3 regions of the Rhodoferax sp. SPJ21 genome follow, and region 2 is predicted to be linked to each of the others. Evidence: predicted binding sites of a transcription regulator. Region 2 holds the regulator's gene; each other region holds the start of a gene.
What was found. The regulator HrcA, encoded in region 2, represses chaperone genes, less so after heat shock. The targets are predictions, from matches to a motif close to TTAGCACTCNNNNNNNNNGAGTGCTAA.

Region 1 (5,447 bases), on a different contig from region 2:
GTCACGCGCACTGGCTGGCTCCATGGGCGTGCTGGGCATCATTTGCGAGGTATCGCTGAAGGTACTGCCCACCCCACCCGCCATCGCCACCCTGGTGTTCGAGATGGATGAAGCCACGGCCCTGCAGCAGCTGCACACCTGGGCTGGACAACCCCTGCCGCTGAACGCCAGCAGCTGGCATGCGGGCCACCTGCATCTGCGCCTGGCCGGTGCCCAGGCAGCCGTACACGCTGCCTGCCAACGCCTGGGTGGCACGCTGCAGGAGCCCGAAATGGCCGCAGGCTGGTGGCAGCTGGTGCGCGACCACGGCCACCATTTCTTCCAGCTGGACGCGGCGCACCTGGCGCGCGGCGAGGAGCTGTGGCGCATCTCGGTACCGGCCACCACACCGCCGCTGGACCTGCCGGGGCAGAGCTTCATCGAATGGGGCGGCGCCCTGCGCTGGCTGCGCGGCTTTGCCACGCCCAAGCAGATACGCGCCGCTGCAGCCCAGGCGGGCGGCCATGCCACCTTGTTCCACGCCGACCACCGGCACGACGGCGTATTCACCCCGCTATCGGCCCCGCTGCAGCGCATACAGCGTGCGCTGAAAGCCGCTATGGACCCGGCTGGCATCTTCAACCCTGGTCGCTTGTACCCCAGCCTGTAATGCAAACCCACCTCAGCCCCGAATTCAAGAACACCGCCGACGGCCAGGCCGCCGAGGCGATTCTGCGCAAATGCGTGCACTGCGGTTTTTGCACCGCCACCTGCCCCACCTACCAGCTGCTGGGCGACGAGCTGGACGGACCGCGTGGCCGCATTTACCTGATGAAGCAGGTGCTGGAGGGCGCGGAAGTCACCCGCAGCACCCAGCAACACCTGGACCGCTGCCTGACCTGCCGCAACTGCGAATCCACCTGCCCCAGCGGCGTGGAATACGGCCAGCTGGTGGACATAGGCCGGCGCATCGTGGATGAACGCGTGGAGCGCCCCGCCACCGAGAAAGCGGCCCGCTGGATGTTGCGGGAAGGACTCACATCCCCGCTGTTCGCCCCGGCAATGAAGGTCGGCCAAGCGCTGCGCCCCCTGCTGCCGCAGACGCTAAAAAATAAGGTGCCCCAGGCCACACCGGCCCAGCCCTGGCCCACACGCGAGCACGCCCGCAAGGTGCTGGTGCTGGCAGGCTGTGTGCAGCCCGCCATGATGCCCAACATCAACGGCGCCACCGCCCGCGTGCTGGACGCCGCCGGCATCCAGACCCTGGTGGCCCCCAGCGCCGGCTGCTGCGGCGCCATACGCAGCCACCTGGGCGACCACGATGGCGGCCTGGCCGATATGCGCCGCAACATCGACGCCTGGTGGCCGCTGGTGGAGGCCCACACGGTGGAGGCCATCGTGATGAATGCGTCCGGCTGCGGCGTCATGGTGAAAGACTATGGCCACGCCCTGGCCGCCGACCCGGCTTACGCGGCAAAGGCTGCACGCATCAGCGCACTGACACGCGACCTGAGCGAGCTGCTGCCTGATTTGGTGACCGCCCTGCGCGGCAAGCTGCGGCCCGGCGCCCAACAGCAGCTGGCCTTCCACCCCCCCTGCACGCTGCAGCACGGCCAGCAGCTGCGCGGTGGGGTGGAAACACATCTGGGCGCGCTGGGTTTCAAGGTGCAGTTGGCGCAGAGCGAAAGCCATCTGTGCTGCGGCTCGGCCGGCACCTATTCGGTGCTGCAGCCCACCCTGGCCACCCAGCTGCGCGACCGCAAGCTGGGCCATCTGGAGCCGCTGGGTGCGCAAACCATCGTCTCGGCCAATATCGGCTGCATCCAGCACCTGCAAAGCGGCACCAGCACGCCGGTGAAGCACTGGGTGGAGGTTCTGGATGCCGCCCTGGCTTACGAATGAAATAAGCCTCCAGCGCAGGTAATACCTGCGCGAGCAGCTATTTAAACCATAGCATCAGTCAGCCAGCGTGGTAGCCACGCTGATCTCGCCCTCCAGCACCCGGTGGATGGGGCACTTGTTGGCGATCTCCAGCAGCTTGGCCCTGTCTTCGGGCGTGATGTCGCCCTCGATGTGCAGGCTACGCTGCAGCACGTAGCGGACCTTGCCGTCTTCGGTCTTGCTCTCGGTGTGGCTGACGTCCACGCGCAGGTCGGTCACGGCCAGCTTGCGGCGGCGGATGTACAGCTCCAGCGTCAGGCTGGTGCAGGCGGCCAGGGCCGAATCCAGCAGGTCGTGTGGATCGGGCGCCAGGTCATCGGAGCCCAGGGTTGCGTCCACATCAGAGTTCCAGCTGTGGCGGCCATTGGTCAGGGTGGTGAGCGCCCCAAACGGGCGGTGCAGGCGGGATTGGATGGGCATGGGTTTCCTGGGTGGCTTGAAGCTGGCACTTTAGCCCATGGCCCAGCCGGATCAGCGCCAGTGAAACGGCAGCTTGAAGTCCAGTGGACCCAGGTGCATATGGATGGAGCCTAGCCCAAGAGCACAAAGAACTGCAAAAACGACAAAAAGCCAACCCACCGAAACCATGAATGTGTTCAGAAATTTCATAGCCGAGGATGTTAACGCCCGGCCAAAAGTCGTTTTGCCCCCTCAACGCTTGAAAACCAGGTGAAATGCTTCCATCTGACAGTCAGAATCGTTGCATCAGCAGATGTTTAGAAGTTGTCCATAACTTTCAATAAGTTACATAGGTTTTCAATAGACCCAGAGTTCTACGCTAGCTAAGAATCGACAATCGCTGGAGGCTGTACTGGGGCAAAGCCACTCGCTTCGACCAAGGGAATACCCTTGCGCCAGAGAGGAATTCCCCGGCTTTAGCACTCTCTTTAATAGAGTGCTAATATTCAAGCCTAGAGAAAGGGAATCTGGTATGAACCTTCAAACTGGAACCATGTCCACCGCATTGGCGGCCCCGAACCCGTGGGCCCTGGTGCCCCCGCTGGGTAACCTGGACGCATATATCTCGGCAGTGAACCGCATGCCCATGCTCACACTGGAGCAGGAGCAGCAATACGCCCGCCAACTCAAGAATGACAACGACGTGGACGCCGCCGGTAAGCTGGTGCTGTCGCACCTGCGCCTGGTTGTGTCCGTCGCGCGCCAATACCTCGGCTATGGGCTGCCACATGGCGACCTGATCCAGGAAGGCAACGTCGGCCTGATGAAAGCCGTGAAGCGCTTCGACCCCGACCAGGGTGTGCGCCTGGTGAGCTACGCGCTGCACTGGATCAAGGCCGAAATGCACGAGTACATCCTGAAGAACTGCCGCATGGTCAAAATGGCGACCACCAAGGCGCAGCGCAAGCTGTTCTTCAACCTGCGCTCGATGAAGCAAGGCTTCAAGTCCGACGCGATCGACGGTGACACCCACCGTGACACCCTGAGCGAGTCGGAAATCGAGTCCATGGCCAGCCAGCTGAATGTGAAGCGCGAGGACGTGATTGAGATGGAAACCCGCTTGTCGGGTGGCGACGTGATGCTGGACCCGGGCCCATCGGACGACGGCGAAGACAGCTATGGCCCTATCGCTTACCTGGCTGACACGGTGCACGAACCCACCGCCCAGATCGAAGCCCACCAGCGCGACACCCTCGCCAGCGACGGCGTGCGCAGCGCCCTGGACGGCCTGGACGAACGCAGCCGCCGCATCGTGGAAGAGCGCTGGCTCAAGGTGCAGGATGACGGCTCTGGCGGCATGACGCTGCACGAGCTGGCTGCCGACTACGGCGTCAGCGCTGAGCGGATTCGCCAGATCGAATCTGCGGCCATGAAGAAGATGAAAAAGGCATTGACCGAATTCGCGTAAACGCACTCGGCCATCCATTAAAAAAGGGACCTTCGTGGTCCCTTTTTCATGCCTGCTTGAGCAGCAATTTCAGGTCGCCCAGCAACGGCGCCGCACCGCCGCCGTAGCGAGCATACAGGCGCAGCCGGCCCTGGGTGTCGTACACGTAGCTGCCAGCGGAATGGTCCATGGTGTAGCTGGTGGGCGTACTGCCATCCACCTTTTTGTAATACACCTTGAAGTCCTTGGCCACAGTGGCCAACTGCTCGGGCGTGGGCACCAGCGCCAGGAAGCTGGGGTCAAAGTTGGCCATATAGGCCTTGAGCAGGGCTGGCGTATCGCGCTGCGGGTCCACGGTGATGAAGATACCTTGCAGACGGTCGCCGTCGGCGCCCAAGGATTTCTTGATCTCGGCCAGCTCAGCCATGGAGGTGGGGCACACGTCCGGGCACTGGGTGTAGCCAAAGAACACCACCACCAGCTTGCCTTTGAAGTCCTTCAGGCTGCGGAGCTGGCCGTTGTGGTCCTGCAGCTGGAAATCCTTGGCGTATTCGGCGCCGGTGACATCCACCGAGGCAAAATTGGGCTTGGTTTCGGAGCAAGCAACAAAAAGGCCGGTAGCGCTTATAAATAGTGCGCCAATAGCTATTTTTTTAATAGCATCACGTTTATGCATAGGACTTAAATCAGGTAGTGGTCCAGCAGCAGCGCGGCAAACAGCGCGCTCAAGTGGATCAGGGAAAAGCGGAAGGTCTTGCGCGCCAGGGCGTCCGAGTAATTGCGCCAAAGTGCAAAGCCGTAGGCGCAGAACCCAATACTCAGCACCACGGCAGCCGCCAGGTACAGCCAGGAGCTCATGCCGTAAATGAAGGGCATCAGGCAGGCCGCGAACAACACCAAGGTGTACAACAACACCTGCAGGCGGGTGAACTCGTTGCCGTGGGTGACGGGCAGCATGGGCAGGCCGGACTTGCGGTAGTCTTCCACCCGGTACAAGGCCAGCGCCCAGAAGTGCGGCGGCGTCCACAGAAAGATGATCAAAAACAGGATCAAGGCCTCGGGCCCAACATTGCCAGTCATGGCAGCCCAGCCCAGCACCGGCGGCATGGCACCTGAGGCACCGCCAATGACGATGTTCTGCGGTGTCAGCGGCTTCAGGATGACGGTGTAGACCACGGCGTAGCCCACAAAGGTGGCAAAGGTCAGCCACATGGTCAGGGCATTTACCCACACATACAACAGCGCCGAGCCCGCCACGCATAGCAGGGCTGAAAACAGCAGGGTTTGCCAGTCCTGCAGCTCCTGGCGCGCCGTGGGCCGCCACGAGGTGCGCTTCATCTTGGCATCTATGCCCTTCTCGACCAGGCAGTTGAAGGCCGCAGCGGCACCGGCCACCAACCAAATGCCCAGGCATGCCAACAGACCCAGGCGGACTTCGGCCCAGGTAGGGACGCCGGGCACGGCCAGCACCATGCCGATGAGAGCGCAGAACACGATCAGTTGGACCACGCGCGGCTTGGTCAGCGAATAGAACTGGCGCAGGCGCGAGGGCGGCGCGGCAGTCATGGGAGGGGCGGTAGGTTCAGCAACACGCATGCAAAAAATCTCGGTCCAGACAAAAAATACACACCATCAACGAACGGGGCGCTGCGCCGCCGGCTCGCTGAAGGCAAAGGAAGCG
Region 2 (5,447 bases):
TGCACCGCGTCCAGCAAGGCCTGGGCGTGCGACAGGCGGGTGTGTTCGGCGTTCAGCCCCTCCCACTCGTCGGTGCCGGGCGCCAGTTTGCCGACCTCGCCAATTTGCCAGGCCAGGCGCTCTTGCTCCTGCTGCAGCGAGTCGCGGGCCGCATGGGCGTCGGCCAGCGCTTTTTGGGCGCTGCGCCACTGGGTCCAACGGGTTTGTAATGCGGCGGTGTTGCAGCCCGCGTAGGCATCCAGCAGGCCGCGCACGGTGTCGGGCCGGGTCAGGCTTTGCCAGGCGTGCTGGCCATGGATGTCCAGCAGCAGGTCGCCGATGTCACGCAGCTGGGTGGCGGTGGCTGGGCTGCCGTTGATCCACGAGCGGCTCTTGCCTTGCGTGTCCACGGTGCGGCGCAGCAGCAGGCTGTCGCCCAGGTCAAAGCCAGCGGTTTCCAGCCAGGCCGTGGTGGCGGGGGCGGTGTCGAATTCGGCACTGATGTCGGCTCGGGTTGCACCTTCACGCACCGTACCTGCGTCGGCCCGGCTGCCCAGGGCTAGCTGCAGCGCGTCGATCAGTATGGATTTGCCGGCACCGGTTTCGCCGGTGAGCACGCTGAAGCCGGTGTGCAGGTCCAGTTCCAGTTCGCGCACGATCACGAAGTCGCGCAGGGTGATGCGTTTCAATGCCATGGCTCAGGCGCCCTCGTTCCAGTGGAGTTTTTTGCGCAGGGTGTCGAAGTAGCTCCAGCCCTGGGGGTGCAGAAAGCGCCCACGGTGCTCGGAGCGGCGCACGACGATGCGGTCACCGTGCTGCAAGGTGGCCAGCGACTGCATGTCGAAGTTCGCGCTGGCATCTCGGCCTGCTATGAGTTCTATAGCTACCTCTGCAGCATCTGCAAGCACGATAGGCCTGTTTGTCAATGTGTGCGGGGCAATGGGCACCATCAGCCAGCCAGGGATGGAGGGGTGCATCAGCGGCCCGCCAGCCGACAGTGCATAGGCGGTGGAGCCGGTGGGCGTGGCGATGATCAGGCCGTCGGCCCGCTGGTTGGACACCAGGTGGCCGTCCACCTCCACCCGCAGTTCCACCATGCCGGAGGTGGCGCCGCGGTTCACCACCACGTCGTTCATGGCCAGTGCGCTGAACACGCACTCGCCACCACGCATCACCCTCGCGTGCATCAGGCTGCGGTGGTCTTCCTCGAAGGCGCCCAGCAGCATGGGCGTCAGCGTGGCCTGGTAGTTGTTGAGAGGGATGTCGGTAATAAAGCCCAGGCGCCCCTGGTTGATACCGATCAGCGGCACGCCGTACTGGGCCATCTGCCGGCCTATGCCCAACATGGTGCCGTCGCCGCCGACCACCAGGCCCAGGTCGCATTGCCTGCCAATCGCGTCCACATCCAGCGCCGGATAGCCCTGCAGGCCGGTGTTGGCCACTGTCTCCAGGTCCACCACCACGGTGCATCCCTGGCTGCTTAAAAATTGCGCAATGTCCTCCAGCACCTTGCACGACGAGGCGTTGGCGACAAGGGTGCCTGGTGCAGCATATTTCCCAAATAGCGCCACGTGGCGGAATTGTGATTTCATCCACAAATTACATCATTAAAATGGTGACATGCTCGATGACCGTGCCAAGTTGTTAATGAAAGCGCTGGTCGAGCGCTATATCGCCGATGGCCAACCGATTGGCTCGCGCACGCTATCTAAAGCTTCTGGCTTGGACCTGTCGCCGGCCACCATCCGCAACGTAATGTCCGACCTGGAAGAGTTGGGCCTGATTGTCAGTCCGCACACCTCGGCCGGTCGCATTCCCACGGCGCGCGGCTACCGCCTGTTTGTGGACACCATGCTCACCGCCCAGCCCGGCCCGTTGGCGCCGCCCAAGCTGGTCGCCGAGCAGCCGCAAAAAGTCATCGTCAACGCCGCCAACCTGCTGTCTAACCTGTCGCAGTTTGTCGGCGTGGTGATGGCGCCCCGGCGTACCTCGGTGTTTCGCCATATCGAATTCTTGCGTCTGTCCGAGCGGCGCTTTCTGGTCATCATCGTCTCGCCCGATGGCGACGTGCAAAACCGCGTGATCTTCACCGAGGTCGATTACTCATCCTCGCAACTGGTCGAGGCGGCCAACTACCTCAACGGTAACTACGCCGGCCTATCCATTGAGCAGGTGCGCGAGCGGTTGAAGAACGAGGTCGAGTCATTGCGTGGCGAAATCGCCAGCCTGATGCAGGCGGCGGTGAATGCCGGCTCCGAAGCCCTGGCGCGCGAGCAGGACGAGGTCGTTATCTCGGGAGAGCGCAACCTGCTGTCCGTCAGCGACTTTTCCAGCGACATGGGCCACTTGCGCCGGGCGTTTGATCTGTTCGAGCAAAAGACGCAGCTGATGCGCCTGTTGGATGTCTCCAGCCGGGCCGAGGGCGTGCGCATCTATATCGGTGGTGAAAGCCAGGTCGTGCCCTTCGAAGAGCTGTCCATCGTCAGCGCCCCCTACGAGGTCGATGGCCAGATCGTCGGCACCCTGGGCGTCATCGGCCCCACCCGCATGGCCTATGACCGCATGATCCAAATTGTGGACATTACGTCCAAGCTAGTCAGCAACGCCCTCAGCCACCAAAAATAGGCCCCGGCGCCAGTTAGAATGCTGGGTTGTGTGGGGCGTTAGCTCAGTTGGTTAGAGCAGAGGACTCATAATCCTTTGGTCGAGTGTTCAAGTCACTCACGCCCTACCATTTCATCTTTCGCATGAAAAGGCTCCCATGATTCTCGTGACGGGTGGTGCTGGTTATATCGGGACGCATACCTGCGTTGAACTGCTGAATGCAGGGCAAGACGTCACGGTATTTGACAACTTCTGCAACAGCCAGCCCGAGTCCCTCGCGCGCGTGGAACGCATCACTGGCAAGAAGCCTAACGTGATTGAGGGCGATATCCGGGACCGTGCGGTACTGGTTGCGGCACTGCGTGGCAGCGGCGCTACTGCCGTTATCCATTGCGCAGGCCTGAAGGCCGTGGGGGAATCGGTGCAGCAGCCCCTGCGTTATTACGACAACAATGTGGTGGGCACTTTGCGTCTTCTGGAGGCCATGGGCGAGTGCGGCGTGAAGACGCTGGTGTTCAGTTCGTCGGCCACGGTATACGGAGACCCGCAGCGGCTGCCGCTGACCGAGGACCATCCACTGTCCGCGACCAACCCTTACGGCCGTAGCAAGCTGATGGTGGAAGATCTGCTGCGCGACTTGCACCGCAGCGACGCGTCCTGGCGCATTGGCATATTGCGTTACTTCAACCCGGTGGGGGCGCACATCAGCGGCCTGATTGGTGAGGATCCTCGCGGCATTCCCAACAACCTGATGCCTTTCGTGGCCCAGGTGGCTGTGGGGCAGCGAGAGTTTTTGAATGTATGGGGCAACGATTACGACACATCCGATGGCACCGGTGTGCGTGATTACATCCACGTGGTGGACCTGGCCGTGGGCCACTTGAAGGCGCTGGAGCGTTTGCAGTCCGTGCCTGATTTCCTCACGGTGAATCTGGGCACCGGTATAGGCTACAGCGTGCTCGACATGGTCAAAGCCTTTGAGCGGGCCAGCGGCAAGCCTGTGCCTTACCAAGTTGCGGCTCGGCGCCCGGGCGATGTGGCGGCTTGCTATGCCGAACCGCATGCGGCAGCAGAGCTGCTGGGCTGGCGTGCCGAGCGGGGCCTGGATGCCATGTGCGCCGATGCCTGGCGTTGGCAAAGCGCGAACCCGCGTGGGTTTGCGGCCTAAAGCCGCTTTCCTTCAATCAGGCCGAGCGGCCGATGTCCGGCCAGCGCCGATGTAGCCACATCCAGGCAAAAAGGCCAATGGACATCATGGTTAGCGATGCCAGTGCCAGGGCTTGCGCAGAATGCATGACCAGCGGCGCGAGTATGCCTGCCACCAAGCCATTGGCAATGGAACCCAGGCAGGCCTGCAGAGACGAGGACATGCCGCGTCGCGCCGGGTAGAGATCCAACACCAACAGGGTGACGGCCGGCACCATCATGGCCCAACCCAGGGCGAAGATCGCCACAGGAATCAAGGCCCAGGCCACGTGGGCTTTGAACAGCAAATTGGCCACCACATTGCCGACGGACACCAGCACCATGATGGCAAAGCCATGGCGGATTTGTGTCTTGGGTGGCACCTTGCCTGCCATGCGTCCGCTGATCCATGCACCCGTCATGATGCCGCTGATGGTCAGCACAAAAAACCAGAAGAATTCTGTGGGCCGTAGCTCCAGGATTTGTCCCAGGAAGGCCGGTGCGGACAGCACGTACAAAAACATGCCGTTGAACGGAATGCCGCTGGCCAGTGCCAGCAGCAGAAAGCGCGGGTTGGAGCACAGCTCGCCATAGCCCTGAAGCAGATGCCGTGCATTGAAGGGCTGGCGCTGGGTCGGGTCTAGGGTTTCCGGCAGATAACGGAAGTTGGAGATCCACAGTAGCAATCCAACGCCCGCCAGAAACCAGAAGATGCTGTGCCAACCCAGGTGGACGAATAGCCACCCCCCGATGATGGGCGCAATGGCAGGCGCCACACCAAAGTAGATGGTGACCTGGCTCATCACCTTTTGTGCCTGCGCCGGTGGAAACATATCGCGGACTACGGCGCGCGATACCACGATGCCCGCGCCGGTGGAAAGGCCTTGCAGCGCGCGGAAGAACACCAGTTGTGCAACGCTTTGCGACAGCGCACAGCCCATGCTGGCTGCCGTGAACACGGCCAACCCGGTCAGCACCACCGGACGCCTGCCGAAGCTGTCGGACAGGGCTCCGTGGAACAGATTCATGAAGGCAAAGCCAAACAGATAGGCCGATAGCGTCTGCTGCATCTGTGCCGGCGAGGCCCCCAAGGAGTTGGCTATTCCGTCGAATGCGGGTATGAAGGTGTCGATGGAAAACGGCCCCAGCATGCCCAGCACCGCCAGCAATATGGCCAGGGCCCAGCGGGGCGCGACCCATAGTTGGGCGGCGTTAGGGTTCATGGTGCGAGGGGGGCCGTGCTGCCCGCGTAGCTTGAGGTGTCGCCGGCAACATCGTTGAACTGGGTCTTGCTCATCAGGCACCTTGGTGGAGTGGCTTGTAGCTGGATGCCGTCGCTTGGCATTGCAGGTATTGTTGGTGCGATCACTCTTGGTAACAGGTCGTGCATGCAGGCATAGGGCGACGAGTCGTAGCGGTCGGACGGATATGCGTGCGGCGTACTGCGGGTGCTCGCAGGTTCATTCGTATTTCCACTCTTTGCGGCGGGTCAAAACAGGTTGTGGTTTGGTCCGCGTCGAGTGGAATGAAATCACTTGCGTCCACAACTGCTGCCTGGTGCTGGTGGGTGCGGCTGCCCGTCCAGCTGATGTCTATCTTGACGTGGCGCTGCAGCATGCGCAACGCGGGCAGCAGGGCAATTGCATCACCCAGGCCTTGCGGACCCAGGATCAGCAATT
Region 3 (5,447 bases), on a different contig from region 2:
CCCAGCGCCGCGTCACGCCCCAGCCGCTTGACGGTGGATGCGCTGCGCGCCATGGGCCAGTCGCCTGAGTCTGTGGCCCTGTCCAAAGAGCTGAAGCGCCATGGCTGGAAGTTCGTCGGCCCCACCACCGTCTACGCCTTCATGCAGGCCATGGGCCTGGTCAACGACCACCAGGAAGGCTGCCACGTGCGCCAGGCCGCACTGGATGCCCGCAAGGCGTTCAACCCCGCATAGTCTTTCCCAGCGCCCATGAAAAAACCCCGCAGAGCTCGCACTCTGCGGGGTTTTTTCATGGTCTTTTCGACGTACGTCGAATGGGACGGATTTCGTTGCGCAACGGGTCGTCCGCTAGGCGCCAAGTCGCAGACAGTGGCATCGCCACGGCAAGACTTGGTAACGACGCGGGCGGCCCGTTTCGCGGCGAAATTACATGCCCATGTCGCCCATGCCGCCCATTCCGCCCATTCCACCAGGCATGCCGCCGCCAGCACCGGCTTCGTCTTTTGGAGACTCAGCGATCATGGCTTCGGTCGTCAGCATCAAGGATGCGACAGAGGCTGCGTTTTGCAGTGCGGTGCGGGTCACCTTCGTTGGGTCCAGGATACCCATTTCGATCATGTCGCCGTATTCGCCGTTGGCAGCGTTGTAGCCGAAGTTGCCCTTGCCGGCCAACACAGCTGCCACCACCACGGAGGCTTCTTCGCCAGCGTTGAACACGATTTCGCGCAGAGGCGCTTCGATGGCCTTCAACACCAGCTTGATGCCGGCGTCTTGGTCGGCGTTAGCGCCTTCGATCTTGCCAGCAGCTTGCTTGGCGCGCAGCAGAGCCACGCCGCCGCCAGCCACAATGCCTTCTTCCACAGCAGCGCGGGTAGCGTGCAGGGCGTCTTCAACGCGGGCCTTCTTTTCCTTCATTTCGATTTCGGTGGTAGCGCCAACCTTGATCACGGCAACACCGCCAGCCAGCTTGGCCACGCGTTCTTGCAGTTTTTCACGGTCGTAGTCGCTGGTCGCTTCTTCGATTTGAACGCGCACTTGCTTGACGCGGGCTTCGATGTCGGCAGCTGCACCGGCGCCATCAATGATGGTGGTGTTTTCTTTGCCCACTTCGATGCGCTTGGCTTGGCCGAGGTCAGCCAGGGTGACCTTTTCCAGGGTCAGGCCGACTTCTTCAGCGATAACCTTGCCGCCCGTCAGGATGGCGATGTCTTCCAGCATGGCCTTGCGGCGGTCGCCGAAGCCAGGAGCCTTCACAGCCACAACCTTCAAGATGCCACGGATGGTGTTGACCACCAGGGTCGCCAGTGCTTCGCCATCGACTTCTTCAGCGATGATCAGCAGAGGACGGCCAGACTTGGCAACTTGTTCCAGGGTAGGCAGCAGGTCACGGATGTTGCTGATCTTCTTGTCGAACAACAGAACAAACGGGTTGTCCAGCAAAGCGGCTTGCTTTTCTGGGTTGTTGATGAAGTAGGGCGACAGGTAGCCACGGTCGAATTGCATGCCTTCAACCACGTCCAGCTCGTTAGCCAGCGACTTGCCGTCTTCCACGGTGATCACGCCTTCCTTGCCGACCTTGTCCATGGCGCTGGCGATGATGTCACCAATGCTGGAGTCAGAGTTGGCGGAAATCGAGCCGACTTGGGCGATTTCCTTGGAGGTGGTGGTGGGCTTGGAAGCATTCTTCAGCTCGACAACCAGGGCTGCAACAGCCTTGTCGATACCGCGCTTCAGGTCCATCGGGTTCATGCCGGCGGCCACGTACTTCATGCCTTCGCGGATGATGGCTTGGGCCAGCACGGTTGCGGTGGTGGTGCCGTCACCAGCCAGGTCGGAGGTCTTGGAAGCAACTTCCTTGACCATCTGCGCGCCCATGTTTTGCAGCTTGTCTTTGAGTTCGATTTCCTTGGCCACGGACACACCGTCCTTGGTCACGGTAGGGGCGCCGAACGAGCGCTCCAGAACCACGTTACGGCCTTTAGGGCCCAGGGTCACCTTGACTGCGTTAGCCAGGATGTTCACGCCTTCAACCATGCGTGCGCGGGCTTCGCCGCCGAAAACTACGTCTTTTGCTGCCATGAGAATTTCTCCTGAAAAATTTAACTAGTTGGGGACAGAGCGACTGGGCGCTACGCGCGTCAGCCGGTCAGTCCCACAAAATTACTTGGATTCGACAACTGCGAACAGGTCGTCTTCTTTCATCACCAGCAGTTCGTCGCCAGATACCTTGACGGTTTGGCCGCTGTACTTGCCAAACAGAACGCGGTCACCGACCTTGACGGTCAGGGCGGAGATTTCACCCTTGTCGTTCTTCTTGCCTGGGCCGACAGCCAGCACTTCGCCTTGATCTGGCTTTTCAGCAGCAGAGTCAGGAATCACGATGCCAGAAGCGGTCTTGGTTTCGCTGTCAATACGCTTAACGATCACGCGATCGCCGAGAGGACGTAGGTTCATGGAATCTCCTAAAGATGAAATGTTGCGAAAAAAGGATGAAGCGGAAGTGTTAGCACTCATTGCCTTCGAGTGCTAATGATAAGGGCTTCTTGTGTCAATTCAAGGTCAGCGGCCGCAAATTTGGCAAATTCGACGTCGACCTGCGGGTGTGTAGTCTGCGTGTTGGGGATCGGGTTGCCCGGCAGCGGGGTGTTTCTTCGCTGCCAAAACCCGCTGTTGCGCTAGCGCAGCATGCGTCCCAGGCTATCAATAAAGGAGCGACCTTGGCCTGCTTCGTCGGGCTTGTTGTGCGCGCCCAGTGGGTCGGAGTCGTCGCCCAGGCCTTCTTGTATTTGCAGGTGCCGGATGAAGGCCGCCAGCGGCATGGGCTTGGCGAAGTGGTAGCCCTGGCCGTAGCGCACGCCCATGGCCTGTAGCTTGTCGGCCTGGCCCTGGGTTTCAATGCCTTCGGCCACTACTTTGCTGTTGACGGCCTTGGCGATAGCGATGATTTCGGGGATCAGGCTGGAGCGCAGGGTCAGGTCCTCCATTTCGAATACAAAGGACTTGTCTATTTTCAGGTAGTCGGGAGCGACTTTCTTCACCATGCCCAGGTTGGAGTAGCCGGTGCCGAAGTCGTCGATGGAGATCAGAAAGCCGTCGGCCTGCAGGCGCTGCAGCTCCGGCATGATGGCTGGCGCGAAGTTGTATTCGGTCACCTCCAGCTCGACCTGCAGGTCGTTGCGGTTCAGTGCTTGCAGCACCTGCTTCAGATGGGGTGACAGCGTGGCGTGGCGCAGGTTTTGTGGAAAGAAGTTGAGGGCCACCTTGAAGCCCTGGGCTTGCGGCGGTAGGGCATCGCCCAGCTCACACAGGCCGCGCGCGCTGATGGCGGCGTCCAGCACCCAGTCCAGCTTTTTGCTCTGTACGGCGGGGATGAACTGGTCGGGGAAGAGCAGCGTGTCGCCGTCGTTTAGCCGTGCCAGTACCTCGCAGCCTACGGTGCGGCCGGTGGCTAGTTCAATGATGGGCTGGTAGTGGCAGACCAGTTTGTCGGTTACGCACAGGAAGCGGATGCGGTGCTCCATGGACTGGAAGTACCGGCAGCGCCGCGTGATGAAGTCGGTCACTAAAAAGGCCAGCAGCAGGCACACGGCACCCCCGCCCAGGCTGAGCAACAGGTGTTTTTGGAAGAACGCTTGCGGCCACAGAATCGTCTGGATCGTGATCGGGCTGACCCCGGGCATCGTGGTGGTGACCAGGATCAGCGCGTTCTTCCAGTCCAGGCGAACATGCGGGGTGGTGGGACTGGTGAGCATGTCGGTATAGCCGGCCCACTTGCTTTTGAATATCTTGGTGCGCTGCCGCGCGTTACCGGCCCAGACGGCGTCGGTGTATTGCTGAAAGCTCTCCGTTACCCGGTCGGAACCTATGGCCACCTGGAATGGCCCCCGTTCCACCACGGTGGTGCGGACTTCTCCTTTGGCGAGCTGTATAGATGCACCCAGGAAGTAGTGCCCGATCGAGCCATCGATGCCGCCTACCCTGGGCGCTCTTGGCGCGTTAAGCAAGCCCAGCTCGGTAGTGCAGTACACCCGGTGCTGGCTGTCCAGCAGCTGGATGCTGCGGATGAAGTGGTAGTCAAACAGCAGGCTGCGCAGCGCGTTGAGGTTGCTGGTGCTGCAATCGGGGCTGTAGCCGTTATTGAGCTGGGTCAGCATCTGTCCGGCATCGAATTGCAGGGCCTGCATATTGCGCAAAACAATGGCTTGCCCGCTTTCTACCTCCCCTAGCTGGGACTGGAATACCAATCCGCACGCTGCCAGGGCCAGCGTAATGGCCAGCGAGTAGCCACACACCATGCCGACCAGCCGGGGGTATCGGCTCAGCGTGCGGGTGATGGCGACCAGACAGTCGCTTTGGCGCGGGCTCAGCCTCATGCCTGCTGTGCAGCGGGTTGGCTATACGCGGCAGGCGCTTCGCAAGGTGCGTGGTCCGGAGTTGGCAAGAGCCCTTGCATGTGTGGTCCCGTGGCAGAGTGGCTGGCTAATGGTGGGGCGCCCGCACTTCGGCGCACCGCGTCGGACTTTTGATGATTATGGGGTGGTTTTGCCGGTTTTCTGCGGCCCATGGGTACGGAGCTTGCGTGTAGATAGCGCCTGGTGTGGGTGAGGCAGGCAGGTGCCGGTCCGCTACCATGCAAAGCCTCTTTCCTCTCCGTTGCCCTGCGCCGAGAGTGTCGGCGCCACCATTTCCCGTTTCTCCTATCTTCCATGACCCGTTCTGTGACTGCACCCCCTGCTGCGCCTTTGGCGCGGCACCGTTTTTATGAAGACGCTTTGGCCCTGGCCATCGGCACCTTGTTCCTGGCTTTGGGTGTGGTGATGTTTGGCCACGCGGGCCTGCTCACTGGCGGCACGGCGGGGCTGGCATTTTTGATCCGTTACGCCACGGGCACTGAGTTCAGCGTGGCCTTCTTTCTGCTGAACCTGCCGTTCTACCTGTTTGCCTGGTGGCGCATGGGTCTGCAGTTCACGGTGAAGACCTTTTGTGCCGTGGCCCTGTTGTCGCTGTTTGCGCACTATCTGCCGTATGGCCTGGTGTTTGCGCAGCTGTGGTCGCCGCTGGCTGCCGTGCTGGGCGGGCTGCTGTGCGGCTGCGGCATGCTGATCCTGTTTCGCCACCGGGCCAGCCTGGGTGGCATCGGCGTCGTGGTGCTGTACCTGCAAGACCGCTTTGGCTGGCGCGCCGGCCATGTGCAGATGGGCATCGACGGGCTGATACTGCTGGGCGCCTTCTGGACCACCGACTGGCAGCGCGCGCTGCTGTCGGTACTGGGCGCGCTGGCCATGAACATGACCCTGGCCATCAACCACCGGCCAGGCCGCTACTTAGCGGTATAAATCGGCCTCTGGCGCAGGTTCTGCCTGCACCGGCTGCTATCAAAACTGATATTCAGGAGATCAGCCCTGCGGCTTCTTTGGCGCGCATCTTGGCGCCTATGTATTCGCCAT

Region 1: rpoH (RNA polymerase sigma factor RpoH) is a predicted target of HrcA. The motif match lies at 2,796-2,822, and genes of this name have one in related genera.
Region 3: AC4BBN_RS03470 (co-chaperone GroES) is a predicted target of HrcA. The motif match lies at 2,504-2,530, and genes of this name have one in related genera.

Annotation. Positions count from the first base shown of each region.
Region 1 covers NZ_JBYZMO010000001.1:1,046,121-1,051,567, forward strand. Annotated here, with positions in the region: gene glcE (glycolate oxidase subunit GlcE) at 1-649, shown strand, start outside; gene glcF (glycolate oxidase subunit GlcF) at 649-1,881, shown strand; gene AC4BBN_RS04705 (OsmC family protein) at 1,936-2,340, opposite strand; gene rpoH (RNA polymerase sigma factor RpoH) at 2,852-3,787, shown strand; gene AC4BBN_RS04715 (SCO family protein) at 3,834-4,442, opposite strand; gene cyoE (heme o synthase) at 4,448-5,362, opposite strand; gene AC4BBN_RS04725 (COX15/CtaA family protein) at 5,399-5,447, opposite strand, start outside.
Region 2 covers NZ_JBYZMO010000002.1:896,944-902,390, forward strand. Annotated here, with positions in the region: gene recN (DNA repair protein RecN) at 1-674, opposite strand, end outside; gene AC4BBN_RS12015 (NAD kinase) at 678-1,571, opposite strand; gene hrcA (heat-inducible transcriptional repressor HrcA) at 1,600-2,604, shown strand; tRNA gene AC4BBN_RS12025 (tRNA-Ile) at 2,637-2,713, shown strand; gene galE (UDP-glucose 4-epimerase GalE) at 2,741-3,751, shown strand; gene AC4BBN_RS12035 (multidrug effflux MFS transporter) at 3,768-4,991, opposite strand; gene AC4BBN_RS12040 (hypothetical protein) at 5,134-5,447, opposite strand, start outside.
Region 3 covers NZ_JBYZMO010000001.1:783,468-788,914, reverse strand. Annotated here, with positions in the region: gene AC4BBN_RS03480 (DNA-3-methyladenine glycosylase I) at 1-234, shown strand, start outside; gene groL (chaperonin GroEL) at 427-2,079, opposite strand; gene AC4BBN_RS03470 (co-chaperone GroES) at 2,161-2,454, opposite strand; gene AC4BBN_RS03465 (EAL domain-containing protein) at 2,676-4,373, opposite strand; gene AC4BBN_RS03460 (YitT family protein) at 4,707-5,336, shown strand; gene AC4BBN_RS03455 (tellurite resistance TerB family protein) at 5,389-5,447, opposite strand, start outside.